DNA from 3 places in the Vreelandella hamiltonii genome. Region 1 is predicted to be linked to each of the others. Evidence: predicted binding sites of a transcription regulator. Region 1 holds the regulator's gene; each other region holds the start of a gene.
The links. The regulator sigma-54, encoded in region 1, starts transcription at its own class of promoters, with help from an activator protein. The targets are predictions, from matches to a motif close to TGGCACNNNNNTTGCTNT.
Positions count from the first base shown of each region.

Region 2: IE061_RS07360 (P-II family nitrogen regulator) is a predicted target of sigma-54. The motif match lies at 8,036-8,053, and genes of this name have one in related genera.
Region 3: speB (agmatinase) is a predicted target of sigma-54. The motif match lies at 2,484-2,501, and genes of this name have one in related genera.

Region 1 covers NZ_BMXO01000003.1:171,729-182,254, reverse strand. The annotation lists gene IE061_RS05365 (KpsF/GutQ family sugar-phosphate isomerase) at 1-253, shown strand, start outside; gene IE061_RS05360 (KdsC family phosphatase) at 288-830, shown strand; gene lptC (LPS export ABC transporter periplasmic protein LptC) at 831-1,415, shown strand; gene lptA (lipopolysaccharide transport periplasmic protein LptA) at 1,412-1,915, shown strand; gene lptB (LPS export ABC transporter ATP-binding protein) at 1,937-2,683, shown strand; gene IE061_RS05340 (RNA polymerase factor sigma-54) at 2,789-4,204, shown strand; gene hpf (ribosome hibernation-promoting factor, HPF/YfiA family) at 4,302-4,610, shown strand; gene ptsN (PTS IIA-like nitrogen regulatory protein PtsN) at 4,615-5,082, shown strand; gene rapZ (RNase adapter RapZ) at 5,153-6,085, shown strand; gene IE061_RS05320 (HPr family phosphocarrier protein) at 6,111-6,380, shown strand; gene pmbA (metalloprotease PmbA) at 6,387-7,727, opposite strand; gene yjgA (ribosome biogenesis factor YjgA) at 7,824-8,345, shown strand; gene tldD (metalloprotease TldD) at 8,381-9,835, opposite strand; gene IE061_RS05300 (YhdP family phospholipid transporter) at 9,832-10,526, opposite strand, start outside.
Region 2 covers NZ_BMXO01000005.1:116,057-126,582, forward strand. The annotation lists gene IE061_RS07315 (amino acid ABC transporter ATP-binding protein) at 1-148, shown strand, start outside; gene IE061_RS07320 (RidA family protein) at 246-638, shown strand; gene IE061_RS07325 (histidine phosphatase family protein) at 635-1,174, opposite strand; gene IE061_RS07330 (host attachment protein) at 1,309-1,740, shown strand; gene IE061_RS07335 (methyl-accepting chemotaxis protein) at 1,860-3,710, shown strand; gene IE061_RS07340 (LysR family transcriptional regulator) at 3,726-4,652, opposite strand; gene IE061_RS07345 (ferredoxin--NADP reductase) at 4,858-5,634, shown strand; gene glnK (P-II family nitrogen regulator) at 5,763-6,101, opposite strand; gene IE061_RS07355 (ammonium transporter) at 6,315-7,562, opposite strand; gene IE061_RS07360 (P-II family nitrogen regulator) at 7,621-7,959, opposite strand; gene IE061_RS07365 (accessory factor UbiK family protein) at 8,310-8,609, shown strand; gene IE061_RS07370 (ABC transporter substrate-binding protein) at 8,893-9,762, shown strand; partial or broken gene IE061_RS07375 (magnesium chelatase domain-containing protein) at 9,878-10,060, shown strand; gene IE061_RS07380 (hypothetical protein) at 10,200-10,526, opposite strand, start outside.
Region 3 covers NZ_BMXO01000007.1:21,111-31,636, forward strand. The annotation lists gene IE061_RS08765 (YjiH family protein) at 1-1,286, opposite strand, end outside; gene speB (agmatinase) at 1,424-2,374, opposite strand; gene IE061_RS08775 (sigma-54 interaction domain-containing protein) at 2,662-4,080, shown strand; gene IE061_RS08780 (ABC transporter ATP-binding protein) at 4,175-5,299, shown strand; gene IE061_RS08785 (ABC transporter substrate-binding protein) at 5,356-6,636, shown strand; gene IE061_RS08790 (carbohydrate ABC transporter permease) at 6,705-7,589, shown strand; gene IE061_RS08795 (carbohydrate ABC transporter permease) at 7,586-8,428, shown strand; gene recQ (DNA helicase RecQ) at 8,491-10,526, shown strand, end outside.

The DNA.
Region 1 (10,526 bases):
GGGTCGGCTTGCCGGGGTCTATACCGACGGCGACCTGCGCCGCACGCTGGACCAGTTTCACGACCTGCGCAACGTCAAGGTAGACGACGTCATGACGCGGCCCGGCAAACGCATCGGCCCCGACGTCCTGGCGGCCGAAGCCGTGCGTATAATGGAAGATAGTCGTATCACGGCGCTGGCCGTGGTCGATGAACAGCAGCGCCCGATTGGCGCGCTACATATGCATGACCTGCTGGCAAGCGGCGTTATCTAACCCATGATCCCATGATGAATGATACGGAGGCTCTATGGCCCTACCTGACGCGCTTTTAGATCGTATACGCCGTGTAAAACTGCTGGCCCTGGACGTGGACGGCGTGCTGACCGATGGTCGCCTTTACTTCCAGGCCGACGGCGTCGAAATCAAGGCCTTTCATACCCAGGATGGCCACGGCTTGAAGCTGCTCAAGCGCGCCGGCATCCATGTCGCGCTGATTACCGGCCGTGACTCGCCCATGGTGAGCCAGCGCGCCGCAGCGCTGGGCATCAGCCATGTTCATCAAGGCTGTGAAGATAAGCTCGCCACCCTGCGTGGGCTCTGCCAGCGGCTCGGCATCACCCTGGAGCAGGTCGCCTTCTGCGGCGATGACCTCCCGGACCTGGCGCCGATCAAACGCTCGGGCGTCGGCATCACCGTCCCCAACGCACCGGACTACATGCATACCCACGCCGATTGGATTACCGACCGTCTGGGCGGGCATGGCGCCGTTCGCGAAATTTGCGACACGCTGCTGACCAACCAGGGGCACTGGGACGCCGTGCTCGACACTTACCTACACGGCTCCACCTGAATGGGCATCAGGGTGAAAAAGCGCGTCTGGCTGACGGGGCTGGTCATCACCCTGGGGGGACTGCTGGTTTGGCTGGACCCCCGCGCGCCCCAGCAGCGCGAGGTAGATCCTGAGGCTCAGGCTCAGGAGCCCGGACACGTGCTGGAGAGTGCCGAGATCACTCTGTTTGGTGAAGATGGCACTCTGCAACAGTCGCTGGTCGCGCCGCGACTGGTACATACCCCGCAAGCGGCGATGACCAACGTCACGTCACCGCGCGCCACGCTGTTCGATAGTGAACAGCGTGAGTGGTTGGCGGTTGCCGATACCGGCACCCTGAACACGGACACCCAGGCGCTGACGCTGGCCGGATCGGCACGGCTATTGGCACCAGACGAAGGCTGGCAGCTGGATACCGACCTGCTGCATTATGATGGCCTGGCACGTCATGCCTGGAGCGACACCCCCGTAGTGCTGCAGCAGCCACCCCAGCGTATCGAGGCATCCCGTATGGATGTCTGGCTGGACGATAGTCGTGTCAGCTTGATCAATAACGTGCGCGGCGTGCACCCGCCCGCCCCCCACCCTTCTCAGGAGTCGCCATGAACGCCCTGCTTCGTACGGCACTGCTCGCCCTTGCCGTCCCCATGGTGGTAGGCGTACTGCCTGCTACTGCTCAACAACAGGCCCCTATCGAAGTAGAGGCCGACCGCCTGGACCTGGACCAGCGCGCGGGCACGGCGGTTTACTCTGGCAATGTCGATATTCGTCAGGGTGAAATGCAGCTGCGCGGAGAGCGTGTCGAAATTCACCGCAACCAGGCCGGCGAACTCTCCCGGGCCGTCGCCACGGGCGAGCGTGCCTACCTGCGCAATCAACTGGAAGACCAGACGACGCCCATGGAAGGCTGGGCGCGACGCATCGTCTACCATGTGTCCGAGCGGCGTGTAGAGCTGATCGACCAGGCCGAACTGACCCAGCAAGGGGACCGCTTCCAGGGGGGACGGCTCGAATACTTCATCGACCGCGGGGTGGTCCAAGCACGCTCCGATGTCAGCGGCAGCGCACCGCAACGCATCCGCATGACCTTACAGCCCGAGCAATAGAGAGAGCCCCTCGTGACAGCCATCAGCCCCGACACTGCAGCGGTCAAGACGCTCCATGCACAGCATCTGGCCAAGAGTTACAAGCGCCGCCGCGTGGTCAAGGATATCAACCTGGAAATTGCCCAAGGCAGTGTCGTTGGCCTGCTCGGCCCCAACGGCGCAGGCAAGACCACCTCGTTCTACATGATCGTCGGCCTGGTGAAATCCGATGCTGGCAAGGTGGGCATCGACGATCTCGACCTGACCCGGGCGCCGATGCATGAACGCGCGCTGGCGGGTATCGGCTACCTGCCCCAGGAAGCATCGATCTTTCGCAAGCTGTCGGTGGCCGACAACATCATGGCCATTCTGGAAACGCGCCGGGAGCTGGACCGCAGTAGCCGAGAAGCGAAGCTCGAATCCCTGCTGGAAGACTTCCACATCACCCACATTCGCGACAACCTGGGCATGAGCCTGTCGGGCGGCGAGCGGCGACGAGTGGAAATTGCCCGCTCGCTGGCCACCGAGCCCGCTTTCATTCTACTGGACGAACCTTTTGCTGGCGTCGACCCCATTTCCGTGGGCGATATCAAGTCGATCATACGCGCGCTCAAGAAGCGCCATATTGGCGTGCTGATTACCGACCACAACGTGCGTGAAACCCTGGATATCTGCGATATTGCCTATATTGTTGGCGACGGACACATCATAGCCAGTGGAAACCCCCAGGAAATTCTCAATAACCAGAAGGTGCGCGACGTCTACCTGGGCGCCGACTTCCGCCTTTAAATAATGGCCCACGAAGGCATTTTATTTAGTGGCATGCTTATTGCACTTGCACCAAACGGAGAGTCGCTCTAGGGTGGAGCTTTCTGATTAACGAGTGGTTCTCAGATGGTCATGAAAGCTTCTCTTCAACTGCGTATCGGCACACAGCTGACCATGACACCTCAGCTGCAGCAGGCCATTGCGCTGCTTCAGCTATCGACGCTGGACCTTCGTCAAGAAATTCAGCAGGCGCTGGATGGCAACCCCATGCTCGAACAGGAGGATGAGTTTGGCGAACAGGCGGTCAGCGAGCCTCAGGAAGCCGAGTGGGCAGACAGCATTCCCAACGAGCTCTCCGTGGACAGCGACTGGTCCGACACCTACCAGGACATGGGCAGCGCGGGCGGCAGTAGCGAAGGCCCGGACTTCGAGCGCCAGGCGGCCGGTCAGAGCCTTCATGGGCACTTGCTCTGGCAACTGGCCATGACCGACTTCTCTGCGCGTGAGCATGCCATTGCCGAGAGCCTCATCGATGCGCTGGATGCCAACGGCTATCTGACCCAGCCGCTCAACGACATCCGCGAGGGGCTCAAGGCGCAGGGCCACGATGGCCTGAGCCAACGCGAGGTCGAAAACACCTTGCTGCGCCTGCAGCAGTTCGAGCCTACTGGCGTGTTCGCCCGTGACCTGCGCGAGTGCCTGATGCTGCAGCTGGCCGCGCTACCCGAAGACACTCCGCTGTTGATGCCCGCCAAGCGCCTGGTACGCCAGTTTCTCGAAGCGCTGGGCAAGGACGACATGCGCCTGCTGAAACGACGCCTGAGCCTCGATGACGAGCAGTTGGACGATGTCATCCGTTTAATCCGCAGCCTTGACCCTCGCCCCGGAAGCGCCTACGGCGTCACCGACGACAGCTATGTGACGCCGGACCTGGTGGTACGTCACAATCACGAGGGCTGGCATCTGGAGCTCAACCCGGAAGCGCTGCCTCGGCTACGTATCCAACCCGACTACGCCAGCCTGATCAAGCGCGCCGACAAGAGCCAGGACAACCAGTTTTTGAAAGAGCACCTCCAGGAGGCTCGCTGGCTGATCAAGAGCCTGTCGAGCCGCAACGACACGCTGCTGCGCGTGGGGCGCGAGATCATTGCCCGCCAGATAGGCTTCCTCGAGCAGGGTGAAGAGGCCATGAAACCGCTGATTCTGGCCGATATCGCCGAAGCGGTAGAGATGCATGAATCGACTATCTCCCGAGTCACCACCCAGAAATACATTCATACCCCGCGCGGGGTCTTCGAGCTCAAGTACTTCTTCTCCAGCCAGGTCAGCGGCCAGGAGGGCGGCGACAGCCACTCCAGCACGGCCATTCGAGCGCGTATCAAGAAACTGATTCAGGACGAGCCGCCAGGCAAGCCACTCTCCGACAGTCGCCTGGTCACCCTGCTGGAAGAGGGTGGCATTACCGTGGCACGCCGCACCGTCGCCAAGTACCGAGAGTCGATGGGTATACCTTCGTCGAGCGAGCGACGCCGTTTGCGCTAGTTAAACGCTCTTGCCCAACAAACTCGCGGCGAGGGCTTTGCAATGGCCCAAAAAGGGTTACAATCGAAGTACAGTCCGATGGATAAGGAGCACGTCAATGCAAGTAAACATCACTGGTCATCACGTTGAACTGACTGACGCCTTGCGTGACTACGTAAACGAAAAGCTGGAACGCGTTGAGCGTCACTACGACAACATCACGACCGTCCAGGTCACCTTATCTGTCGAAAAGGAGCGCCAGCAAGCGGCTTGCACGCTGCATGCCGCAGGAGCAGACCTGCATGCGGAAGCGCAGGATAATGACATGTACGCGGCCATTGACGCCCTGGCGGACAAAATCGACCGTCAGCTGGTAAAACACAAGGAAAAAGCACAAGCCCGCGCCCAAGGCGCTGGCGTGCGTTAAACCGATGACGTTGGAAACCATACTCCCCCCGGAGCGCGTGCTGTACGACGTGCCCGGGGGCAGCAAAAAAAGGGTGCTGGAGTTTTTCAGCACCTTTATCGCTCAGAACACGCCCAGCCTGGACAGTCAGGAAGTCTTTAGCCGCCTGATTGGCCGTGAACGGCTGGGCAGCACTGGTATCGGCAATGGCGTAGCCATCCCCCATGCACGCAGCCCTCACTGCAGCACGCCCATTGCTGGCTTTCTCAAGCTGGCCGAGCCCGTCGACTTCGACGCCATCGATGGTGACCCGGTCGATCTGGTCTTCGTGCTGTTGGTTCCCGAAGAAGCCGATGACACGCACCTGGCCCTGCTGGGTCAGGTGGCTACGATCATGAACGACGCTGCCACGCGCCAACAGCTGCGCAATGTCAGTAGCCAGCGCGCATTGCTCGAGCTGCTGACCGACAAGATTCGCGAGCAGGCTGCCTAGCGCAGCCATTGCCAGGCAGCAAGGCACACGGCAAGCCCTCTATCCCTTTGATACCCAAGAGAGATGCGCTATGCAGCTGGTGATCATTAGCGGCCGCTCAGGGTCCGGCAAGTCCATCGCCCTACAGGCGTTGGAGGATCTTGGCTATTACGCCATCGACAACCTGCCCGCCATGCTGCTGGGCTCGCTGGTCGATGAATTGCGCGAGCAAGGGGGGCGAACTCACCTGGCGGTCAGCATCGATGCGCGCAACCTGCCCACGGCGCTGGAGCAGTTGCCTGCGCTACTGGGAGAGCTACGTCAACGCCAAATCCGTTTTCAGGTCATCTACCTGACCACGGACGCGCGCATTCTGCTGGAGCGCTACTCGGCCACCCGGCGGCGCCACCCGCTGACCCGGGATAGTGACATGACCCTGGAAGAAGCCATCGACAAGGAAGAGCAGACGCTGCTCGACATTCGCGATCTGGCCGACCTGCTGATCGACACGTCACGCCTCTCGGTGCACGATCTTCGCCGTCGCATCACCGATCAGGTCGCTCACCAACGGCGTGACCAGCTGACCCTGACGTTTGAATCCTTCGGCTATAAGCGGGGCGTGCCCATGGATGCCGATATCGTGTTTGACGTGCGCTGCCTGCCTAACCCTTATTGGGATCCCAGCCTGCGGCAGTTCACCGGACGCGATGCCAATATTCAGGCCTTCCTGGGCGGCTACCCCATCGTCGATGACATGCGTGACGATATTCATGCCTGGTTGGACAAGTGGCTGCCCGCCTACCAAAGCAGTCAACGTAGCTATATGACCGTGGCCATTGGCTGCACTGGCGGCCAGCATCGCTCTGTCTACATGGTGGAACAACTGGCGCAGGCGCTGGTCAAGCGCACTGGCGCCATTCAGCTCAGGCATCGGGAATTGGGCTTGCAGTACACGCTAAGCGAATTACCCGCTACCGTCGATGCCACTTCTTCCACCCCCCCCAGCGACACGACGTCGCCCTGATCTCACTCGGCAAAAAGGAACCAGAGTGCCTGAAAGAACCTTAACGCTGACCAATCAACGCGGCCTTCATGCCCGCGCTGCCACCAAGCTGGTCACGTGCGGCCAGCAGTTTTCAGCCCGTATTCATGTTTACAAACAGCAGCAGAAAGCCGATGCCGCCAACATCATGTCGCTGCTGATGCTGGCGGCCCCTTGCGGCACTTCGCTGACCATCACCGCAGAGGGCGAAGATGCCGACCAGGCCCTGGATGCCATCCAGGCCCTGTTCGACGCACGTTTCGACGAGGATCAGTAACCCTCGTTAGCTGCCCGCCACCGTCATGGCATCCACCAGCCAGCTGCCGGTATGGATGCTGCCCCGCGTATCGGTATCGTCGCCAATGCCCACCAGGCCAGCGAACATGGTGTTGAGATTGCTGGCAATGGTGAACTCTTCGATGGGGTACTGCACCTCGCCATTTTCTACCCAGAATCCGGCGGCACCGCGAGAGTAGTCCCCCGTTACGCCATTGACCCCCTGCCCCATCAGCTCGGTCACCCAAATGCCCTGCCCCATTTGCTGCAGCAGCTCATCACGCGATGTCAGCGGGGCCAGAAGACGCAGGTTGCGCGCTCCTCCGGCGTTTCCGGTCGACTGCATGCCCAGGCGGCGGGCACTGTAGGCAGACAGCATGTAGCTGGCGACCCTGCCCTGCTCGATGAAACGGTTATCCCGGGTCTGCACGCCCTCGGCATCGAAGGGCGAACTGGCGGTGGCACCGACTTCCATGGGGCGTTCTTCCAGTCCCATCCACTCCGGGAAAAGCGGGCTACCCAGACGATCACACAAGAACGATGCTTCACGGTATAGTGCGCCACCCGCCAACGCGCCCATCAGGTGCCCTATCAGGCCAGCGGCCAGGCTGGGGTCGAACAGCACGGGAAAGGTACCGGTAGGCGGTTTGCGCGAACCCAGCCGTCGCAGGGTGCGTGCAGCCGCTTCGCGCCCGACCTCCTCCGGGTCACGCAACTGTAGAGGGTTACGCGCCGACGTGTAGTCATAATCGCGCTGCATACCCTTGCCATCCTGGGCAATCAACATGCATGACAACGAATGGCTACTGCCCTTTTGGGTGCCTAGAAAGCCATGGCTATTGGCATAGACCCGAACGCCCTCGCCACTGGACAACGAGGCACCTTCCGACTGGTGAATACCGTCCACGCTGCGCCCCGCCTGTTCACAGCGCAGCGCCAGCTCGATGGCCTGTTCGGTCGAGAGCGCCCACGGGTGATGCACCTTGAGATCCGGCAGCCGGGTCGCCATCAGCGCAGCATCTGCCAACCCGGCAGCAGGGTCTTCACCGGTATAACGCGCAATTGCCAGAGCCTTTTCCACCGTGGCGCGCAGCGAGGCGCTGCTGGCATCCGTGGAGGAGGCGCTCCCCTTGCGCTGGCCAACGTAGACCGTAATGGCGATTCCCTGGTCACGGGAAAGCTCGACGGTCTCGACCTCGCCGAGCCGTACGCTGACGCCCACCCCCTGGTCGACACTGGCGCCTACTTCAGCGGCATCGGCGCCCAGCGTTTTCGCCAGGCCAAGGGCTTCTTCCGCCCGCTGCGCCAGTAGCGCCTGTTGCGCTGCTGCATCAAATGCCTGTGCCATGTGGTCTCCTTTTCGCCTCAATTGCATTGGCGAATCAATGTTATGGTCGCAGCCTGATATAATGCTGCCGACGAATCCAAATCAGTGAGTGTCTGTATGCCTAAGCAACGCCCCGAGCCCCTCGATATTGACGAGCAGGAAGAGCGTCCCAGTAAATCCCAGCTCAAGCGTGAAATGCATGCTCTTCAGGCGCTTGGCGAAACCTTGATTGCCATGAAACCCGCCGAACGGTCGCGTTTTCCGCTGTCTGACGACATGCTGCGGGCCATCGAGGAAACCTCGCGCATCCGCTCCCATGAAGGCCGCCGCCGCCACATGCAGTACGTGGGCAAGTTGATCCGCAAGGAGGATCTAGCCGCCATCCAGGGGGTATTCGATGCCATCGAGCAAGAGAAAGAGCAGCGCGACCATGCCTTTCATCGTCTGGAAAAATGGCGTGATCGGCTGGTCGACGAGGGTGATGACGCCGTCGACCTGTTCCTTGCCGACTACCCCGGTGCCGACCGCCAGACCCTGCGTCAGCTGGTGCGTAACGCCCGCAAGGAGCGTGAGCAGGGCAAACCGCCGACCAGCGCGCGCAAGCTGTTCAAGCACTTGCGCGATACGCTGGCGCTCTGACCCCCACACCAACGATGACGAGCTGCGCTGTCTGACTAGCCGGATTGCGTGCCACCGACGGTCAGCTCGTCCAGCTTGAGGGTAGGCTGCCCAACGCCTACCGGCACGCCCTGGCCCTCCTTGCCGCATACGCCAATCCCGGTATCCATGGCCAGGTCATGGCCAATCATGGACACTCGTCCCATCGCCTCAGGGCCATTGCCGATCAGCGTGGCGCCCTTGACTGGCGAGGTGATGCGGCCATCTTCGATCAGGTAGGCTTCGCTGGCTGAAAACACGAACTTGCCCGACGTGATATCTACCTGCCCGCCACCGAAGCTGACCGCGTAAAGGCCGCGTTTGACGCTCTTGATGATGTCTTCCGGCGCATCTTGCCCGGCCAGCATCACCGTGTTGGTCATACGTGGCATCGGCAGGTGGGCAAAGGACTCACGCCGCGCGTTCCCGGTTGGCGCCATGTTCATCAATCGCGCGTTCAGCTTGTCCTGCATGTAGCCGGTGAGAACGCCATCCTCGATCAGAGGGGTGTACTGGCCCGGCGTGCCCTCGTCATCGACGCTGAGCGCCCCGCGGCTATCCATGACCGTGGCATCGTCTACCACAGTGACGCCCTTGGCCGCCACGCGCTGGCCCATTCGCCCGGCGAAAGCCGAGCTGCCCTTGCGATTGAAGTCACCCTCCAGGCCGTGCCCGACCGCCTCGTGCAAGAGGATGCCAGGCCATCCAGCGCCAAGCACCACGGGCATCTGTCCAGCAGGTGCATCCACCGCTTCCAGGTTGACCAGCGCCTGACGCACGGCCTCTTGGGCATAGCGCTCGGCCACCCCCTCATCGCGCAGGCGAGCCATGGAGTAGCGCCCACCGCCACCGGCGCTACCCCGCTCCCGACGGCCATTCTTGGCCGCGATCACGCTGACATTGAAACGTACCAGCGGTCGCACGTCCGCCGCCAGGGTACCGTCGCTAGCGCGTACCAGCACGACTTCGTAGGTGCCGGACAGCGAGGCACTGACCTGGCTGATGCTGGGGTCGGCAGCGCGCGCGACGCGGTCGGCCTGCTTCAGCATGGCCACCTTCTCCTCGGCGCTCAGCCCTGCCAGCGGGTCGATACCTGCATAGCGCGCCGCTGCGCTTACCGGCACGACACGCTGGCCAGGTAACTGCTTGCCACTGCGCACGATGCCCGACGCGGTGCGTCCGGTATCCATCAGAGCATCGGCAGTAATCTGGTTAGAGTAGGCAAAGCCGGTTTTTTCGCCTGCCAGCGCCCGCACACCGACCCCGCCATCGATGTTGTAGCTCGCCTCCTTGACTTCGCCATCTTCCAGCACCCACCCCTCCTGCCAGGTACGCTGGAAGTAGAGATCGGCATAATCGATGCCTGCGCCCATGGCGTAGCCAAGGCCCGTCTCCAGGGCTTCCAGATCGAGGCCACCCGGCGTTAGCAAAATGGCAACTGCAGACTCTATATCGCTTGTGTGTGCGGTCATTGAGGGCCTTCTAAAGTAACCTGCGGCGAGGTCCAGGGACCCCGCACGCGATAATGGATGGTGGTGGCCTGCGCCAGTGCATCACCAAAAAGTCGGTCGGCAATGAAGAGCGCCCCGCCGACGATGGGGGCACCCACCGCGAGTGCCGCGATAGGCAGACTTTGGCTCACTGGCAGTGTGACGCCAAGACGCTGATTGAGTTCGCGCTGCAAGAGGTTAACATTTCCTGTCAGCGTAAAGGTCGTGGCAGGGGCATCAATTTGTAGGGGGCCACGCAGCAATAGCTGCCCCTGGGCCACGTCCGCCGTGCCATGCACCCGATCGAACGCCGTTCCCTGCCCGGTGACATCCGAAAAATCCAACCGCAGCCTGCGCAGAATGTTATCGAAATTGAGTAGCCCCACCAGCCGTGCAGGTGCCGAGTCGAGCATCACGAAGCGCCCGTCACGAATATCCGTGCTCAATTCTCCGCCTGCGCGGGCCAGCGCAAACTGCCAGGGCGTCCCCGGCCAGGCAAGCTCAGCGGCAACGTTGGTGGTACGGCTGCGCATGGCCACGGGTTGGCCCAGGCGCTCCAGGGCGGTGCCCAGATCGCCGCCCTGAATCGTCAGGTCAGCGCGGGTGCGACTGGTCACCGGATTACCCTCCCAATGCAGCTCCCCACGCGCTGAGAGCTGCCCCAGGGTCAGGC
Region 2 (10,526 bases), on a different contig from region 1:
TGAAATGGGCTTCGCCAAGACCGTGGCCGACCGCGTGATCTTCATGGACCAGGGCCAGATCATCGAAGAAAACGCTCCAGAGCCGTTCTTCAACAACCCGCAGTCCGAGCGCACCCAGCTCTTCCTGAGCCAGATTCTGGGGCATTGATTCGACTGCCAGCGCGTCATAATGCGTAACGTGGGCCTCGGCTGAGGCCCATTTTCATGGCCCTTCTGAATACCCCACATCACACCGGAGAGTCATCATGGAAAAACTGTTCATCGACCGCGCCCCACAGCCCATAGCCCCGTTCTCTCACGCCTGCCGCGTGGGCGACCTGGTGTTCATCACCGGCCAGATGCCGACCGTGCCGGAAACCAACGAAATGCTGCTGGGCACCTTTACCGAACAAACCCATCGAGTCATGCAGAACCTGGCCATCGTGCTGGAAGAGGTGGGCAGCAGCTTCGAGTACGTGGTGCAGTCACGGGTTTTCATTACCAACATGGGCCACTTCGATGAAGTGAACCAGGTCTACGCCAGCTACTTCGAGAAACCGCTCCCCACTCGTACCTGCATCGGCGTCACTGGCCTGGCAGGCGGTGCCGACGTGGAAGTCGACATGATTGCTTGGATTCCCCCCAGGGAAGGCGCTTAACCGCCTACCAGCGTGATGCTGGCCGGGGCCAGCGCGAGCTGCTCACGGTGCTGGGTCAATGGCTTGCCTGCCAGCGCCGTGAGCAGGATCTGCAGCGGGTCGCCATGGCTCACCACCAACACCGTTTCCCCTTGCCAGCGCTGCTCCAGTGCTTCCAGCGTCGCGCACATGCGCGCTGCCACGCTGGTGAGCGGCTCTACCTGCCACTGCCGATGCGCGGCACTCTGGGCATCCTGCGCCCACACCTCGGGGTAATGGCTATCTGCCTGGCCTTCCAGCTCGCCAAAATGGCGTTCTCGCAAGCGCTCGTCGATGGCCATGCCCAGTCGAAAAGCGCTGGCTACCCGAGTAGCGGTTTGGGTCGTGCGTAAAAAGTCCGAATGCACCACCTGGGTGGGCGCCGGCCAACGCCACTGCGCCAGCACATCCACCAACTGCTGTTCACCCTGTTCAGAGAGCCCATAATTCGTAAGCCCCCGCTCGGGGGAGCTGATAATTTTCCGCTGCGCGTTAGCCTGGCTATGTCCATGGCGCATGAGTAAATAGCGATTTCGCCAATGATAATTTGTACGCAGTAAGTCCATTGTCATCTCTCAAAAACCGTGTTTGACCAAACACCGAACGATTGCCATGGTTAAAGGGTAATCAACGACATGGAGGACGTACGACGATGACCACCTATATCGTGGTAGCTGACGCCGCCCGCGCACGTATTTTTACCCGTGACGCGCTCAATCTCGCCGAGCAAGAGAGCTTGGTACACGCAGCCGGCAGGCTGCATGAAGGTGACTTGATCACTGACCGCCGCGGGGCTGATGTCCATGAATCAACGTCAACGTCGTCGCGCTCATCTGGCGAAGAGGGGGCTGCCTCTCAGCATGAGAACGAGCTGTTTGCTAAAGAGGTCGCCCAACGCCTGTATAGCGCCCGCGTGAGTAACAGCATGGAAAAACTGATTATGGTCGCGCCGCCCAAGTTTTTAGGGCTACTGCGAGAAAAGCTTGATCACCCTACCCAAAAGCTTGTGACGCACACGCTCTCAAAAGATCTTAGCAAGGCGTCGATGGCAGATATTCAAAGCGCCGTGAGCGATCTGCGCTAATCAAATCAACACTTTCTCACTCTTTTATTAAAGGCATGGTGGCTCTCGCCGATAGCTAACGTCGAACTTTAGTGTACGTGGCACCCGCGTACTGATTCCAAACGACGTTGAGAGCGACCATGTTTTCATCTTTGCGAGTCCGCATACTGCTAGCCGCACTCACTGCCATCACCCTTGCCTTGATCGTCAACGGCGTTGCCAGCTACTACACAGTCCAGCAGCACAATACCCAACAGGTAGCCCGCAACCTAGACGCTGTAGTACGTGGTAACAGTAGCGCCCTACATGAGTGGATGGCATCCCGTAGCACCATGCTGAACGGTATGGAGGAAGCTATCTCCAGCAATGACCCACGTATTGCCTTGCGTCAGTTGACCACCTCTGGCGATTTTATGGCAACCTACCTGAGCTTGGCTGATAGCGGAGAGACCATTTTTTTCAACGGCTGGGAGCCACCCGCCGATTTTGACCCACGAGAGCGACCTTGGTACCAAGCCGCCGCTGCCGCGCAGGATACTATTGTCACCGCGCCGTATGTCGATGCCCAAAGCGGCGACTTAGTCGTGACCTTTGCCCGCCCGTTTTACCAAAATAACCAACTTCAGGCAGTAGTAGGTGCTGACGTCAATATTCGCGATATGGTCGCGATCGTGCAAGACATCTCGCCTACTCCTTCAAGTTTTGGCTTTCTGACTACCGGCGATGGATCGCTAATCGCCCATCCCAACAGCGAGCTAGCGCTAGAACCCACCACTGTTTTAAGCGATGAATTAAATGCCGCCTATATCGAGCAACTTGCTAATACCAAGCAGCCACAGCAGATGCAGTTAGAAGGAAGCAGTAAATTACTGCTGAGCCGCCCAGTAGGCGGCAATAGCGACTGGCAGCTTGTGGTAGCACTGGATGAAGCGGAGGCCACCGCAGGACTACGCGCCATTGCCACCACATCTATTGTTACCCTATTGATCGTCGCCGCCATCACCGCCGTGGTGTTCGGCCTGCTGCTCTCGCTGCTGCTGCGTCGCCTGCTGGGTGTGCGTAACGCCATGGATAACATTGCCTCCGGCGAAGGCGACCTGACACAGCGCTTACCAGAAGAGGGTAACGACGAGGTCACTCAGATCGCCCGCGCCTTCAATCGCTTCGTGGGCAAAATGGAAGAAGTTCTGATCGAAGTGCGTACCAGCAGCGAAGCCGTGCACCACGCCGCCAACGAGATTGCCATGGGCGGGCAGGATCTGTCGCGCCGCACCGACAATGCCGCGTCCAGCCTGCAGCAGACGTCTGCGTCGGTGGAGCAGATCACCAGCACCGTCGCCCACACCGCCGCGTCGGCCCAGGAGGCCAACCAGCTCTCTCATGCCGCTTCTGAAGTAGCGAAAAACGGCGGTCAGGTAGTCTCGAACGTGGTGACGACCATGGAAGACATCTCCCAGGCCTCCAACAAGATTGGTGAGATCGTCACCTTGATGAACAGCATTGCCTTCCAGACCAACCTGCTGGCGCTCAACGCCTCGGTAGAAGCCGCTAGGGCTGGCGAGCATGGCCGTGGCTTTGCCGTGGTAGCCGACGAAGTGCGTAAACTGGCTGGCCGCAGCAGCGACGCTGCCAGCGACATCCAGAAGCTGGTCGAAGACTCCCAGTCCCGGGTCAATAACGGCACCTCGCTGGTGCGCGAGGCTGGCAGCACCATGCACGATATCGTCGAGCACATCACCCGTGTCACCGACGTACTCGAAGAGATCAACGCCGCCACCAGCGAACAGAGTGATGGCATCAAGCAGGTCAACATCGCCGTGGCCGAGCTGGACCGGATGACCCAGGAAAACGCTGCCATGGTGGAAGAGTCCACCACCGCCGCCGAGCACCTCAAGGAGCAGGCAAACCACCTGACCGGCACCATCAGCAGCTTCAAGCTATCCGGAGCCAGCGCGCTTGCCTTGGGGTCACCCACGCTGCGCGATTACTGACACCCATGAGAACATTCAAGGAATGGGCGGCAGCGGAATATCGTCACTGCGCTTGGCACCGGCGGTCATTTCGCGGCAGAGGCGCAAAAACTCGCGCACGCCGGTGGTCAGATACTTGTGGCGATGCCAGATGAAGGTGAACTGACGCTTCAGGTCCAGCTCCGGCGTGGGTAGCGGCACCAGGCTACCCCGTCGGAAAGCGTCTCGTAGCGCCAGCCGAGAGACGCAGCCGATCCCCAGGCCTGATTCCACCGCCCGCTTGATCCCTTCGGTGTGCTCCAGTTCCAGCAGCGTATTGAAGCGGCTGCGCCGATGGCGGGCGGCATGCTCCAGCGTCATGCGCGTGCCTGAGCCCTCCTCACGCATGATCCAATCCTCCCGCAGCAGCTGATCCAGCTCCAGATGCTCCCGCCCCGCCAGCGGGTGGCGCGGCGAGCAGAACACGCACAGCTCGTCTTCTACCCAGGGCTGGCTGATAATCATGTCGTCATCGCACTGCCCTTCGATCAGCCCGAGGTCCAGCGAATGCTGTCGCACTCCCTCGATGATATGACGCGTATTGCGCACCGCCAGCCGCACGCGGCTACCGGGGTAACGCTGCATGAAATCACTGATCAACAGGGTGGCCAGATAGTTGCCGATGGTCAGGGTGGCACCCACGTCCAGAGCGCCCACTCCCTGCTGGCCACGCAGCAGCTCCTCCACTTCTTCGGCTCGGTCCAGCAGCGCCACCGCCTTGGGGAGCAGCTGGAACCCCAGCGCGTTGAGTTTCAGCCGTTTGCCAATGCGATCCAATAGCTGGCAGTCGAACTGGCGTTCCAACTCGGCCAGCGCCGTACTGGTCGCCGACTGGGACATGGCCAGCGCCCTCGCCGCCTGGGAAACGCTTTCGTGCTGGGCAACGGCGACGAAGACTTCCAGCTGACGCAACGTGTAATGCATGACCAGGCTCCTCCAGAAAAAGTGCTGCTCAACGAAAGCTATATCGATTTTAAAGATATACGTTATCAAGATAATTTGCTTAACAGATATACCACCCTTTATCTAGAATGAGCGCATCCTATAAAGCTATTTTTTATTCTTTTTTAGAATATGGCGAGCAAGGCTTAGGCCACGCAGCCACACACGCAGCCACAAAGGAGTCAGCATGAGCAAGTTTGCCCTGGAAGAAGTGCTAAGCGTTCACCACTGGAACGACACGCTGTTCAGCTTCCGCACGACACGTGAGCGCAGCCTGCGCTTCAAGAACGGCCAATTCGTGATGATCGGCCTGGAAGTGGCGGGCAAACCTCTGATGCGCGCCTACTCCATCGCCAGCCCGAACTACGAAGATCATCTCGAGTTCTTCAGTATCAAGGTGCCCGATGGCCCGCTGACCTCACGTTTGCAGCACCTGAAGGTGGGCGACCAGATTATGGTCAGCCGCAAGCCGACCGGCACGCTGGTATGCGACGACCTGCTGCCCGGACGTAACCTGTACATGCTCTCCACCGGCACGGGCCTGGCGCCGTTCATGAGCCTGATCCAGGACCCGGAAGTCTACGAGCGTTTCGAGAAGGTCGTGCTCATTCACGGCGTGCGTGAAGTCTCCGAGCTGGCCTACGCCGACTTCATCACCAAGGAGCTGCCCGCCCACGAGTATCTGGGCGAAGACGTTGCCGAGAAGCTGGTGTACTACCCCACGGTCACCCGTGAAGAGTTCCACACCATGGGCCGCCTGACCGACCACATTCGCAGCGGCAAGCTGTTTGCCGACACCGGCCTACCGCCCATCGACCCGCGTCAGGACCGCGCCATGATCTGCGGTAGTCCTGCCATGCTGGACGACACCAGCGCGTTGCTGGATGAGCTGGGCCTGAACATCTCCCCGCGCATGGGCGAACCAGGCGACTACGTCATCGAACGCGCCTTCGTAGAGAAGTAAGTCTAACGGGGAAGGGTGAAGAATAGAGCGTAACCTTTGTCACCCCTCATCTTATGCGCAAAGCCCCTGTGGATGTTATCCACAGGGGCTTTGTGCGACTTACGCCTTACACTTCACCATTCACAAAATTAAACCGCGTCTTTGCCGGTTTCACCAGTACGGATACGAATCACCTGCTCCAAGGGCATCACGAAGATCTTGCCATCGCCGATCTTGCCCGTATTGGCCACTTGGGTGATCGCATCGATGACCTGTTCGGCCATATCATCGTCCACGGCCACTTCCAGCTTCACCTTGGGCAGAAAATCCACCACGTATTCCGCCCCACGATACAGCTCTGTGTGGCCTTTCTGGCGACCAAAGCCTTTCACTTCCGTCACCGTAATACCCTGCACGCCGATATCGGAAAGCGACTCGCGTACGTCATCAAGCTTGAACGGCTTGATAATGGCTGAGATTAATTTCATGACCACATCCTCTGGTTATGCAACGGTTGTCTTGACCGGATACAAGGCGGCGCGACGTTGACCCTCCTCACGCCCGTTGCACTTAGCATACACCCGCCAGCCCCGAGAATAAAAAGCCCTTGTGCCTGGCACGTATATGCGCCGCTACATACGGCAAAAGGCCTCCCATCGGGGAGGCCTTGAGTAGCAGTGTCACTTGCTATGGCACAGTGTTTATTTCTTGACGCCAAACTCGGGGTAGGCTTCCAGGCCACACTCTGTGATATCGACGCCTTCGTACTCTTCTTCTTCGCTGACACGGATACCCATGACCGCTTTCAGCACCAGCCACACCACCAGGCTCGCCAGGAATACCCAGCCGAAGATGCCCACGATACCGATCAGCTGTGCACCGAAGGACGCATCGCCATTGTTCAGCGGCACGGCCAGCACACCCCAGATACCCACGACACCGTGAACCGAGATAGCCCCCACAGGGTCATCCAGCTTCAGCTTGTCCAGCGTGACGATGGCAGCGACCACGATCAGGCCACCGATGGCACCAATCAAGGCGGCACCCAGCGCAGAAGGCGACAGCGGGTCGGCGGTAATGGCGACCAGGCCTGCCAGCGCACCGTTCAGCGCCATGGTCAGGTCCGCCTTGCGGAACCACAGTTTGGCCAGCACCAGGGCTGCAATCACGCCACCCGCCGCCGCCGCATTGGTATTCACGAACACTTGAGCAACGTTGTTGGCCGACACGGCATCCGACAGTTTCAGTTCGGAACCACCGTTGAAACCGAACCAGCCCATCCACAGGATGAAGGTACCCAGCGTGGCCAGCGGCATGTTGGCGCCCGGAATCGCGTGGATAGAACCGTCTTTGCCATACTTGCCCTTACGGGGGCCCAGGACCAGCACACCTGCCAACGCTGCAGCGGCACCGGCCATGTGGACGATACCCGAGCCCGCATAGTCAGAGTAGCCAACGCCATCCAGCCAGCCACCGCCCCAGGTCCAGTAGCCAGACACCGGGTAGATGAAGGCGGTCATGACCACCGCGAAGGCCAGGAAGGCCCACAGCTTCATACGCTCGGCCACGGCACCCGACACGATCGACATTGCCGTTGCGACGAATACGACCTGGAAGAAGAAGTCCGAACGCATGGCGTAGTAAGGGGCATCCTCACCACCGGCCAGCACCGCATCGACGCTGTTCTCGGCACCGATCAGGAAGCCAAGGCTGGGCAGGAAGCCGCCTTCGCCGCTGGAGTACATGATGTAGTAGCCCACCAGCAGGTACATGGTGCAGGCAATGGCAAACAGCGCAATGTTCTTGGTCAGAATTTCAGCGGTGTTCTTGGAACGCACCATACCGGCCTCGAGCATCGAGAAGCCAGCGGCCATCCACATGACCAGTACGCCGCAAATCAGGAAGTAAAACGTATCGAGCGCGTAGCTCAATTCTGTAAGCTCGTTCATCAGGTGTTCCCCGTGATCCAAGAGAAGTTATGGGTGGGTCGTCGATGTGTAGGCTGGCCTATACCGCGTCGGCGCCGCGCTCTCCGGTACGAATACGAATGACATCTTCCAGCGGCGTCACGAATACCTTGCCGTCACCGATCTTGCCGCTGTTGGCAGCGCTGCAGATGGCATCCAGCACGCTCTCCAGACGCGCATCGTCCACGGCCACTTCCACTTTCACCTTGGGCAGAAAGTCCACTACGTACTCGGCACCGCGATACAGCTCGGTGTGGCCTTTCTGGCGACCAAATCCCTTGACCTCAGTAACCGTAATCCCCTGCACGCCGTTGTCGGCGAGTGCTTCACGAACGTCGTCAAGCTTGAAAGGCTTGATGATAGCGGTGATGAGTTTCATCCCGGATCTCCCCTGCTGGTTCAGTCCCACTCGGTGGAGAGCGGCGTGGCCGCCCGAATTTAGTGCTTGCCCTGCTAATGCTCATACCGTGCCACTGGATTTTTTCTCATTGAAATTCATACCCTTAAGGTTTAAAAAGTGCGCTTTACAGCCACTGGCAAGGCGACTACGCATCCATTCACACCCGCCCATGCACTAAAAACGATCACCAACAAAAGCGGCGCGCTCTTTTTTGATGCATACGCACATTGCAGGAGAAAACGCACGCGGGGAATGCGGTTTGGCAAAGGGTTGCGTATCCTTACAGGTAAGCTATCCACATTTATGCGCCACCGTTTAAGGAGAGAGCCATGACGCCCCAGGATCGCATCAGCCGTTTAGCCCAGCAGATAGGCGACCGTTTACAGAATGCTTCCCAGGCCCCGGAAGACATTCAGAAAGGCGTGCAGCAAGTGGTACGAGGCGCCTTCGACCGCCTGGAGCTGGTATCACGAGAAGACTTTGATATCTTGATGGATGTGCTTCAGCGCACGCGCGCGCGTGTCGAAGCGCTGGAGCGTCAGGTGGCCAGCCTGAAAGCCACGGTGGAAGCGGCCAGCGCCGCGCAGTCCGCCCCCATGGAAGCCGAAGTACCGCCAGCCCCCCGTTGAGCCTGCCGAGCAAGGCAAGCCCACCCCCGGCAACCCAAGCTGAGGCAACGCTGGGTGGCCTTGGATAGGCACCCAGCGCGCTTATCCGCCTGACCCCTTACGGCTCACTTTGTGACGCATCAAACCCGCGAAGGCATGGCGAAAGCCACCTCATGCACCATGTTGGAGCAGTTACGCCCCTGGGGCGTCTCGCGCTGACGACTTGTGCGACCTCCGCTGTTTCCATTTGCAATTGATAAAAAGAATCGTTTAAATAAAGCGCTTATTGTCAGGTGCCCACTTCATGCGCTGCATCCCCCGACTCCCGACCCTGGCCCGCAGCTGCTTGCTCGCGGCAGCCTTGCTGTTCAGCACTGCCAGCCACGCCCAGTGGGCCACCATCGACTGGACCATCGCCGAAACGCTGCTGGCGATTGGCGCTCCGGTCAGCGGTATCGCGCAACAGCCGGGATATCACGATTGGGTAGGCGAGCCGCGTATCCCGGAGCACGTCAGCGACCTTGGCCTACGCACCCAGCCCAACTTCGAGCTGCTGGCCCAATCGCCCCCTGAGCAAACCCTGCTCTCGCCCATGTTTACCGGGCTGATTCCTCGGTTGGAGCGCATCGCGCCGGTGGGCACTTTCGCCCTTTACTCGCCAGGCACCGATACGTGGCAGGAAATGCAGACACTCACCCGCCAGTTGGGCGAGTTGACCGAACGCAACGCAGAAGCCGACGCGCTGATCGAGAACACCCAGCAGCTGATGCGCGAGCTGCGCTACCCGCCCGGCAACGCATCTCCATTGCTGATGGTGCAGTTCATGGATGCCAGGCATGTGCGGGTATTTGGCGAGAACAGCCTCTACAACGCCGTATTGGAACAGCTGGCGCTGCCCAACGCCTGGGATGAGCCCACCAACGCCTGGGGCTTCGCCTTGGTCGGTATCGAGGCGCTGGCACGCTACCCCGACGCCACCCTGGTCATCGTTGACCCGCTCCCCGCAGGGGTGGAAACGCAGTTGGAAAAGAGCGGCCTGTGGCAGCAATTGCCGAGCGTTCAACATGGCCATCTGCTGCGCCTGCCGCCAGTCTGGAGCTTTGGCGCCCTGCCCTCCGCCCAGCGCTTTGCCCGCGAACTGACCAGCGCATTGAACGCCCAGGGGGCACATTAACGCTTTACTCGCTGGCCGCTCAGTAGCGCTCAACGCTTGAAATAAAGTAGGCTTAGCCAACGAGCAGGCTCATTAAACTGAGTGAGCCGATTGAGAGACGTTGCGAGGGAGCGCCATGACATTAGCGATTGTGGCCACGCGGGCAGGCGTGGGGTTGGAAGCACCGCCGGTGCATGTCGAAGTACATCTGGCAAATGGCTTGCCGGGCCTGACACTGGTGGGCCTGCCGGAAACCGCCGTAAAGGAGAGCCGCGAGCGGGTGCGCAGCGCCTTGATCAACGCGGGCTTCGATTTCCCCATAAAAATTTTATTGCCACCAAATCCAAATATTTATTTGTCTCAGCTCTACAATTTATGGCATTGTCGAATTAAATATTTTTTCTTTCAATGTAAATCGCCAAGCATATCAAACCATGATAGAAAATTATTAAAAATTTCTACTCAGTGGTTTTTATAGAACTCTTCAGAAAGTCGAACAGACGCATTGTGAAGCTTTGCTCTTTCTTCCCAATCTCATTTTTATTAAAAAGCCCTTCTAACAACCTTGCATTGAGGTCATTTCTAGAAGTATTTATTTTTTCAAATACCACCTTGGCAAGGTCTTCGTCGGCTTGTAGTTCGGGAGTTGCAAACCTACGCAGCGAGACTTCATTAGCAGTATGTATAATATAGTTGTTTTCTTTCGGTGAATAGGATCCGAATTTGGCACCAAAATTTTCTTCCTCATTAGCTGTGGATGAAAATTTATTTATCATATGCTCGAT
Region 3 (10,526 bases), on a different contig from region 1:
ATCTTCGACTTGAGCAGCAGCGCACCGATCTCGGACATATAGACCAACTGGGTCATGGAAAGGCAGGCAATCACGAAGCGGGTCAGCTCGCTTTCGATGTTGGTAGCCAGCACCGCAGGCAGGAACATGTCCGCGAAGCCTACCAGCGTGGCAGGTGCAGCCGCCTGGGCTTCAGGAATGCGCAGCAGCTCCAGCACCGGCACCATGGGGTACGAGAGCCAGGTAAACAGCGGCGTGAACTCGGCCAGAATCAGCGCCACGGTGCCAATCGCGAATACCAGCGGCAGCAGCGTCAGGAAGATGTCGATGACGTTGAGCAGCGCCAGCCGGGCCAGCGCTTTTGGCCCGGGTGCGCCCGCCGCACGACGGGTGGCCTGCAGCAGGCTGTAACGCAGCAACCCCACGTTGTCAGTGCGCTCTTCGCTCAGCTGGCAGCCCACCGGTTCGTGGTAGTCATCGGATTTACGCGACAGCGGCGGGATACGCGACACGATCACCGCCGCGATCAACCCGGATACGACGACGGTAAAGTAGAAGGGTATGAACAGGTGATTGAGATTGACGAAATTGACCACCAGCAGACTGAACGCAATCGACGCTACCGAAAAGTTGGTGGCAATGACCGAGGCTTCACGGCCGTTGTAAAAGCCCTGTTCGTACTGCTGCGAGGTGATCAGCACGCCCACCGTGCCCGAACCCATCCAGGAAGCGGTAGCATCGATGGCACTGCGACCCGGCAGGTTGAAGATGACGCGAAACGGCTTGCGCACCATGGTGCCAATGAACTCCATGAAACCAAACTCGACCAGAAACGGCAGCAGCAGCGCAGCGAAAAAGAAGAACGTCAGCAGCACCGGTGCCAGATCGTTCAGCATTACGCCGCCGGTAAAGGACGCCGTCACGAACTCAGGGCCGACCTGAAAAAAGGTCATGATGACGAAGACGGCCCCCAGAACGCGCATGGCAATCCATACGGGGCCCACATCGAACATCTCCTTGAAGTGGCCTTGCCGTGCCCAGGCGGGCTTTGCCAGCTTGACGTACAGCGTCACCATCACGGAAACGCACAGCACGCCTAGCGCAATGGCAGGCAGCGCCCCACCCAGCAGGGTCTGCAGGCCATCGGCCATCAGCCCCATGCCGATATTGACGGTCTCACCAAACTGAAAAGGGATCAGAAACAGCAGCACGCCGATCAGCGAAGGAATCAGAAACTTCAGCAGATGCGCGCGGGGTATCGACGTGGACGAAGCGGATGCTTCCGGCGTCGCTTTAGAGTATGACATACGGTTCACCTATTGGATGTGATTATTGGAGGTGGGCTGGCGGCGTCCTGAAGGGGAGCACCGCTCCCCTTCCTGTGTATTGTCATCCGCGCCTTGTCAGGTCGGCGCTTGGTGCAAGGCACTTTTGCAGGCAGCGCTTACGGGCGGCGTTGCGCTGCGGGCAGTACGCAAAGCATTTCATACAGCAGCGTAGCGCCCATCAGCGCCGTGTTGCCGCTGGGGTCGTACGGCGGCGACACCTCGACCAGGTCCCCGCCCACGATGTTCAAGCCAGCGGCACCGCGCACGATTTCCAGCCCTTGGGCAGAGGTCAGCCCTCCCATTTCCACCGTGCCGGTACCGGGGGCGACCGAAGGGTCCAGACCATCGATGTCGAAACTGATGTACACCGGGGTATCGCCCATTTGCTCACGCACTTCGGCCATCAGTGGCGCCAGCGAGCGGTACCAGCACTCTTCGGCGGGCACTACGCGGAAACCCTGCTTGCGGCACCAGTCGAAATCTTCCGGGGCATAGCCGGTTCCACGCAGGCCGATTTGCACGACCTTGTTATGAGCCAGCAGCCCTTCCTCCTGGGCGCGGCGGAACGGCGTGCCATGGGCAATGGGCTCACCGAACATGTGCTCGTTCACATCCGCATGGGCATCGATATGAATCAAGCCCACCGGACCGTGCTTTTTGGCCATGGCGCGTAGAATCGGCAGCGTCAGCGTGTGCTCGCCCCCCAGCGTCAGAGGAATGCAGTCGTGCTTCAGTACGTCGTCGTAGAAGGCGGTGATGATGTCGACGCTTTTCGGCAGGTGAAAGGTGTTGATGGGCACGTCACCGATATCGGCGACCTGAAGCCGCTCGAAGGGAGCCGCCCCCGTGGCCATGTTGTAGGGGCGCAACATGCGCGACTCATCGCGAATCTGGCGTGGCCCCAGGCGGGTACCCGGGCGATTTGAGGTGCCGATATCCATGGGAATGCCGATGAACGCCGCGTCCAACCCTGCTGCGCTCTGTTGCGTGGGCAGGCGCATCATGGTGGCAGGGCCTGCAAAGCGCGGCATGGTGTTGCCGCCCAGCGGCTGATTGAATTCCGACATCGTTCTCTCCTTGGATTTATTGTGGCCAGCCTGACGGGCCTGGCGCTTCAGCGATTTATCCAGCTCATATCGCTCATGCATCGTTGATGCACAGATCAATACACAGACCACTGCACAGACCATGCCAAGTCACCTGCGCTGATAAATAGGGAGGTTTACCGCCCCATCGATGCAAAAATGAATCGCAACGCTAATGAAACGATGCAAAAATGAATCAATGAGTCATATTTGCATTGCCCTGTTCATCCAACGATATAAAAGCGGCTGCAGTAAATAAGGAGGGATGCATGAGTGAAATCGACAGGCGCGTACTGCAAACCATCGTGGAAACCGCCAATGACCACTTCTTTATCGTCAGCGGCGACGGTCAGATTATGGATATCAGCCCCGGCGCCGAGGCGGTATACGGCGTATCACGGGAGGAGCTGCTTTCCAGCAGCGTTCAACAGCTCCAGGCCGCCGGTGTTCTGAAACCGTCCATCACCATGGAAGTCATCCGCACTCGCCAGCCCGCTCAGCTAATGCAAATCACCGGCACGGGCCGCCGCGTCATTGCCGAAGCCTACCCCGTGTTCGTCAACGGCAAGCTGGAGCGCATTGTCAGCCGCTCACGGGATTTGACCGACCTTCAGCTGCTGCAGGACGAATACGCTCTGCTGCAAAAACGTTTTAGTGAACACTTGAAGCGCAGCCAGGCCGCCCCCGATGCCGAAGAGCAAGCGCTGGATGCTGCGCTGGACCACCTTCAGGTCAGAAGCCATGTGATGCGGGAAATCGCCCTGTTGCTCAAGCGCGTGGCACCATCGGATGCCAACGTGCTGATGCTGGGGGAGTCTGGCGTGGGCAAGACGGCCTTTGCCAAGCAGCTCCACCGCTGGAGCGAGCGCCATCATGGCCCGTTCATCGAGGTCAACTGCGCGGCGATCCCGGAAAACCTGTTCGAGTCGGAAATGTTCGGCTACCAGCCCGGCGCCTTCAGCGGTGCCGCGCGGCAAGGCAAGGCCGGACTGCTGGAGCAGGCCGAAGGGGGCACGCTCTTTCTGGATGAAATTGGCGAGCTGCCGCTGCTGATGCAGACCAAACTGCTGAAAGTGATTCAGGATGGCAGCCTGACCCGGTTGGGCGACACGCGGGCTCGTCGCGTCAACTTCCGGCTGGTCGTGGCGACCAATCAGGACTTGGCCAAACGGGTCGAAACCGGCCTGTTCAGGCTGGACCTCTACTATCGTCTGAACGTCATCCCCATCACGCTGCCCCCGCTGCGCGAGCGCCGCGAAGATATTCCCGTGCTGGTGGAAGCCTGCCTGACTCGGCTGAACCACCGCTATGGCCGCCAAAAAATCATCAGTAACCCGGCCTGGTCGACGCTGATGGGCAGCGACTGGCCCGGCAACGTGCGGGAGCTGGAAAACTGGCTGGAAAGAGCCTGGCTTTCAAGCCCCGGCGACCAGATCGAAGCGCCCGCGGCACCTTCGGCCTCTGAGCCACCCGAAACACCGCTGCCCACTGCGTGGCTGACGTCCCCAGCGGCGTCCCTGCAACAGGACGAAAGCCTGAAGGAGTACCTGGCGCGCATCGAGCGCGAGACCTTGGGCCAACTGTGCAGCACCCTGCCCAGCACGTATGCCATCGCCAAGCGTTTGGGCATCAGCCAATCCAGCGTCGTGCGCCGCCTGCAGCGTTACGGCATCAAGATCACCCCCTGACCGCCTCACGACATCAACCTGACATCCAGGCGTCATACAAACGCAACACCTTGCTCTCACTCTAGATCGTCGCCACGCATGACGGATGAGAGCCATGAACCAATCGCGCATTCGCCTGGCAGGCGTCTCCAAGCACTGGGGCGCGACCACGGCAGTCAACGACATTTCCTTCGATATTCAGCCCGGGCAGTTCGTCATTCTGCTGGGGCCGTCAGGCTGTGGAAAATCCACCACCCTGCGCATGCTGGCGGGGCTGGACGACGCCAGTAGCGGTCGCATCCATATCGGCGAACGGGACGTGACCCACCTGCCGCCCGGCGACCGTGGTCTGAGCATGGTGTTTCAGTCCTATGCGCTATTTCCGCACTTGAGCGTGGCCGACAACATCGTCTTTGGCCTGCGCAGCCGCAAGGTAGCGAAGGCAGAACGGCAGCAGCGCCTGGCCCAGGTGGCCGAGCTGGTGGACCTGACGGATTACCTGCACCGCAAACCGGCACAGCTTTCCGGCGGTCAGCGCCAGCGGGTGGCGTTGGCGCGCGCCATCATTTCCGAACACCCCATCTGTTTGATGGACGAGCCGCTGTCCAACCTGGATGCGCGGCTGCGCAGCGATATGCGCAGGGAGATCAAAGCCCTGCAATCACGACTCGATATGACGGTGGTTTACGTCACTCACGACCAGGTAGAGGCCATGAGCATGGGAGACCGTGTGATCTTGATGCAACAAGGACATATCGTGCAGGACGGCACACCCGACGAGCTTTATAACCAGCCCGCCAGCGCCTTCGCGGCCAGCTTCATCGGCAGCCCGGCCATGAACCTGCTGCCGCTGGTGGCCGGGGCACAGGGAGCGGTGATCGAAGGCGAACCCACCACCCCCGTTGCCCCATTGCCCGCGGCAGGCGGCCAGTTGGGCATTCGCCCCGAGGATATCGAACTGCGCGGGGCCTCGGCGGCTGGCCTGCCCGGCCAGGTGGAAAGCGAAGAGTATCTGGGCGCCGACACCATTGCCCATGTGAGCGTCGGGCAGCACACCCTGCGTGTGCGGCTAGGCGGCAAACACAGCCTGACGGGCCAGCCCTGCCGACTGTTCTGGTCGGCAGACAAGGCCCACCTGTTCGACCCCTCCGGCACACGCCGGGACGACCTGTCGGCGCTGGAACTCACGCCGTATCGCACCATTCCGCGCCCGCCGACGGTGGGCTCTTTTCAGCACTGAGTTTGCTCACCACCCCACAACCCTTGCGACATCACCCACTCTTTGAGGAGTCAGCCATGCGAGTTTCTCATCCCTTGATGTCCGGCGCCCTGCTTGCCAGCGTACTGGGCGCCGCTCAGGTTCAGGCGGATACCATCGATTTGACGATGTACTACCCGGTGTCGGTGGGGGGCGCACTGACCGACGTGATCGATGGCCTGGTGGCTGAATTCGAAAGCGAATATCCAGATATCAACGTGGAAGCCATCTACGCGGGCAACTACGACGACACCCGCGTGCGCGCCATGTCCGCCATGGAAGCAGGGGATGCGCCTCAGCTCTCGGTGCTGTTCTCCATCGACCTGTACGAGCTGATCGAGCAGAACGCCATCGTGGCCTTTGATGACCTCATCGACACCGAGGAAGAGCAAGCGTGGCTGGATGGCTTCTACCCCGGCCTGATGGAAAACGGTCAGTTGGATGGCAAGACCTACGGCATTCCCTTCCAGCGCTCCACCATCGTGCTGTTCTGGAACAAGGACGCCTTTGCAGCCGCTGGCCTGGACCCGGAAACGCCGCCGGAAAACTGGGAAGAGATGGCCGAGATGGCCGCCGCCGTACGCGAAGCCTCGAACGGTGAGCAGTGGGGCGTGATGGTGCCATCCACCGGCTACCCCTACTGGATGTTCCAGGCCTTTGCCTTCCAGAACGGCCATCGCCTGATGAACGACGATGGCACCGAGGTCTATTTTGACGACCCGGCCGCCATCGAAGCCCTCGAATACTGGGTGTCGCTGGCCACCGAGCATGACGCCATGCCCAGTGGCACCATCGAGTGGGGTACCCTGCGCCAGAACTTCCTCGAGCAGTCCACCGCCATGATGTGGCACACCACGGGTAACCTGACCGCGGTACGCAACGAGGCCAATTTCGAGTTTGGCGTCGCCATGCTGCCCATGAAGACCCAGCGCGGCAGCCCCACCGGTGGCGGCAACTTCTACATCTTCGAGGATGCCAGTGAAGAGGAGCAGCGCGCAGCGATGACCTTCATCCGCTGGATGACCGCCCCCGAGCGTGCCGCCGCCTGGTCCATCGAAACCGGCTACATGGGCGTCAGCCCCGCCGCCTATGACACCGAAGCATTGCAGCATTACGTGGAAGAGTTCGCCCCTGCCGCCGTGGCTCGGGACCAGCTCGAACACGGCACTGCCGAACTCTCTACCTACCAGGGTGGCCGCGTGCGCCGAGCCCTGGATAACGCCGTGCAAGCCGCACTGACAGGGCAAATGAGCCCTGCCGACGCGCTGAGCCAGGCCCAGCGTGAGGCCGATGCGGCGCTGCGCCGCTATGCCCGGTAAGCGCCGATAGGCGGACGTTTCCATGCTCGCCGGGGTTCGCCCCGGCTTTTTCTCATCACGGCGGCCCCATGAACCTGAACGCCCATCGAACGATGCAGCTTTACGGCGCCCTGCTGCTTCTGCCCGCGGCACTGCTGCTCACTGCGTTTGCCTACTTGCCCACGGTCACCACCGTGATCAACAGCCTTTTTCTGCCCGGCTTTCGCGGCGAGCCCGCCGCCTTCGTCGGGCTCGACAACTATCGCGTGCTGATGGACGACCCGACGTTCTGGAAAGTCGCCCGCAACAACCTGCTGTACGCGCTGGGCACGGTTCCCACTTCCACGGCGCTGGCACTGGGCATGGCGCTGCTGGTCAATGCCCGCCTGCCCGGGCGCGGGCTGGTACGCATGGCCTATTTCACGCCCACCATTCTGCCCATGATCGCCGCCGCCAATATCTGGATGTTTTTCTACGCCCCGCAGATAGGGCTATTCAACAAGCTGCTCGGCGCCCTGGGATTTGCCGGGGTGAACTGGCTGGGCGACCCCGGCGTGGCACTGGGGTCGGTCATCGTCATGTCGGTGTGGAAAGAAGCGGGCTTTTTCATGATCTTCTACCTGGCCGCGCTACAGGCCATCCCCCCGGAGCTCAAGGAAGCCGCTGACCTGGAAGGAACGAGCCGCTGGAGCTTCTTTTGGCGAGTGACGTTTCCCCTGCTGATGCCCACCACGCTGTTCGTACTGATCAACGCGCTGATCAATGCGGTGCGGGTGGTCGACCACCTGTTCATTCTGACCAAGGGCGGGCCCAATAACGCCACCAACCTGCTGCTTTATTACGTCTACGAGAACGCCTTTTCGTTCTTCGACCGCACCATGGCGGCCACCATCACCGTGGTCATTCTGCTGGTGTTGGCGGTGGTGGCCACGCTGAAGTTCACGATTCTGGACCGCAGGACGCACTACCAATGAGTACCTTCTCTTTTCCGGTGTCGCCACGGCGCACCCTGGCGCTGCCCCGCCTGGAAACCCTGGCGGCCTGGCTGCTGGCCGTGATCTGGATCTTTCCGCTGCTTTACGCGGTGTGGGCCGCGATTCACCCGCCCGCCTACATGGTACGTTTCGATCTGCTGGCGCCTTTGACGCTGGACAACTTCACGAACGCCTGGGCCCAGGCCCCCTTTGCGCGTTACTACCTGAACACCTTCGCGCTGGTGACCGGCGTGGTACTGGCCCAGTTCGTGGTCTGCACGCTGGCCGCCTTTGCCTTTGCCCGCTTTCCGATCCCCGGCAAGAATCTGCTGTTCATGCTGGTACTGATTCAGCTGTTCGTGTTTCCCGAAGTGCTGATCGTCGAAAACTACCGTATCGCCAGCGAGCTGGGGCTGATCAATACCATCACCGGCATTGGCCTGCCCTACGTGGCCAGCGCCTTCGGCATTTTCCTGCTGCGTCAGACCTTCAAGACCATCCCCCGAGAGCTGGAGGACGCCGCCCGTATCGAGGGCTGTGGCTGGCTGGAAATCCTGTGGAAGGTCTACGTGCCGCTGGCCAAGCCCACCTATCTGGCCTACGGGCTGGTGTCGATCAGCCACCACTGGAACAACTTCCTGTGGCCACTGGTGGTGACCAACTCCGTGGAGAGCCGCCCGCTGACGGTAGGATTGGGCGTGTTCTCCGCGCCAGAAACCGGCGTCAACTGGGCCACCGTCAGCGCTGCCACGCTGCTGAGTATTGCGCCGCTGCTGGTGGCTTTTCTGCTGTTCCAGCGCCAGTTCGTGCAGTCGTTTTTACGTGCGGGGATTCGCTAACCCAACTCACTCGGGTTTTCGTGCGACAATTCTCCTTCACGCACACGACAAGGAGAGCAGCGATGCACGGCGACCCGGCAGCCCTCAAGGTACTGCAAGAAGTTTTTGGCTTTGAGCGCTTTCGTGGCCCCCAGCAGGCCATCATCGAGCACGTGACGGGCGGCGGAGACGCGCTGGTGCTGATGCCCACCGGCGGCGGCAAATCGCTGTGCTATCAGATCCCGGCGCTGCTGCGCTCTGGCACCGCCATCGTGGTCTCGCCGCTCATCGCGCTGATGCAGGACCAGGTGGCCGCGCTGATCCAGAACGGGGTGCGCGCCGCCTACCTCAACTCCAGCCTTGAGATGCATGAGGCGATGGAGGTGGAGAACCGCCTGCGCGCAGGCGAGCTGGACCTGCTCTACATCGCGCCCGAGCGGCTGGCCACGGCGCGCATGCAGATGCTGCTGGAACAGACGCGTATTGCGCTGTTCGCCATTGACGAGGCCCACTGCGTTTCCCAGTGGGGGCACGATTTCCGCCCCGAGTATCGCCAGCTCTCCCACCTGCATCAGCGCTTTCCCGACGTGCCGCGCATCGCGCTCACCGCCACCGCCGACGTGCCCACCCGGCACGACATCATGGAGCATCTTCAGCTTCAGGAAGCCGCGCTCTACAACAACGGCTTCGACCGCCCCAATATTCGCTACCACATCGCAGAAAATCAGGGCAATGCCAAAGAGCAGCTGCTGAGTTTCATACGCGAGCACCACGACGGCGAAGCGGGCATCGTCTACTGCCTCTCTCGCCGCAAGGTGGAAGAAACCGCCGCCTGGCTGGCGCGTCAGGGGCTCACCGCGCTGCCCTACCATGCCGGGCTGCCCGCCGAGCAGCGCCAGCAGCATCAAACCCGTTTTCTGCGCGAAGATGGCGTGGTGATCGTCGCCACCATTGCCTTCGGCATGGGCATCGACAAACCCGACGTGCGTTTCGTGGCGCACCTCAATCTGCCCAAAAGCATCGAAGCCTACTACCAGGAGACCGGCCGCGCCGGACGCGACGGGCTGCCCGCCGATGCCTGGATGGCCTACGGCCTTCAGGACGTGATCACCCTGCGCCAGATGCAGCAGGACTCCAGTGCCGCCGACCAGCAGAAGCGCATCGAACAACAGAAGCTCGATGCCATGCTGGGGCTCTGCGAGATCATCAGCTGCCGCCGTCAGGCGCTGCTCCACTACTTTGGCGATTCGCTAGACGAACCCTGCGGCAACTGCGATAACTGCCTCACCCCGCCTGACACCTGGGAGGCCACCGTGGCCGCGCAGAAGGCGCTGTCGTGTGTCTACCGCACCGAACAGCGCTTTGGCGTCACTTATCTGGTGGATGTGCTGCTCGGCAAGCGCAACGAGCGTATCAGCCGCTTTGGCCACGACAGCCTGAGCACCTTCGGCATCGGCCAGGAGCTCACCGCCAGTGAGTGGAAAGCGCTGTTTCGTCAACTGATCGCCAGCGGCTATCTAAGCGTGGACATGGAGGGCCATGGCGCGATCAAGCTCACCGCCAACGCCAGGCCCATACTGCGCGGTGAGCAAAGTCTCACCCTGCGCAAACCCAGCAAGCCTGCGCGGCGCGGAGCCAAAGGGTCATCCGCCGCCAAGGGCCACGGCGTACTGTGGGAAGCGCTGCGCCAGCATCGCAAAGCGCTTGCCGATGCCCAGGGCGTACCCGCCTACGTGATCTTCAACGACGCCACCCTGGCCGAGCTGGTAGCGCAAAAACCGCAAACGCTGCAGGCGCTGGGCGCCATCTCGGGCATCGGCGCGCGCAAGCTGGCCGATTACGGCGAAGGATTTCTGGCGGTGGTACTGGCGCACCCCAATGAACCCGAAACACCCACCGACATCGGCAATAGCGCCATGGAATCCGCCACGCTGCTGCGCCAGGGGCTAACCCCCGAACAAGTCGCCGAGCAGCGCGGGCTGGCCGCCAGCACGGTCTACCGCCATTTGAGCGATGCCATTCAAGGCGGCGAACTGGCCCTGGAAGAGGTGGTCAACCTGGACCCGGCGACCCTGGCGCAGATTCACGCCGCCTTCGAGAAGTTTCCAGGCCAGGGGCT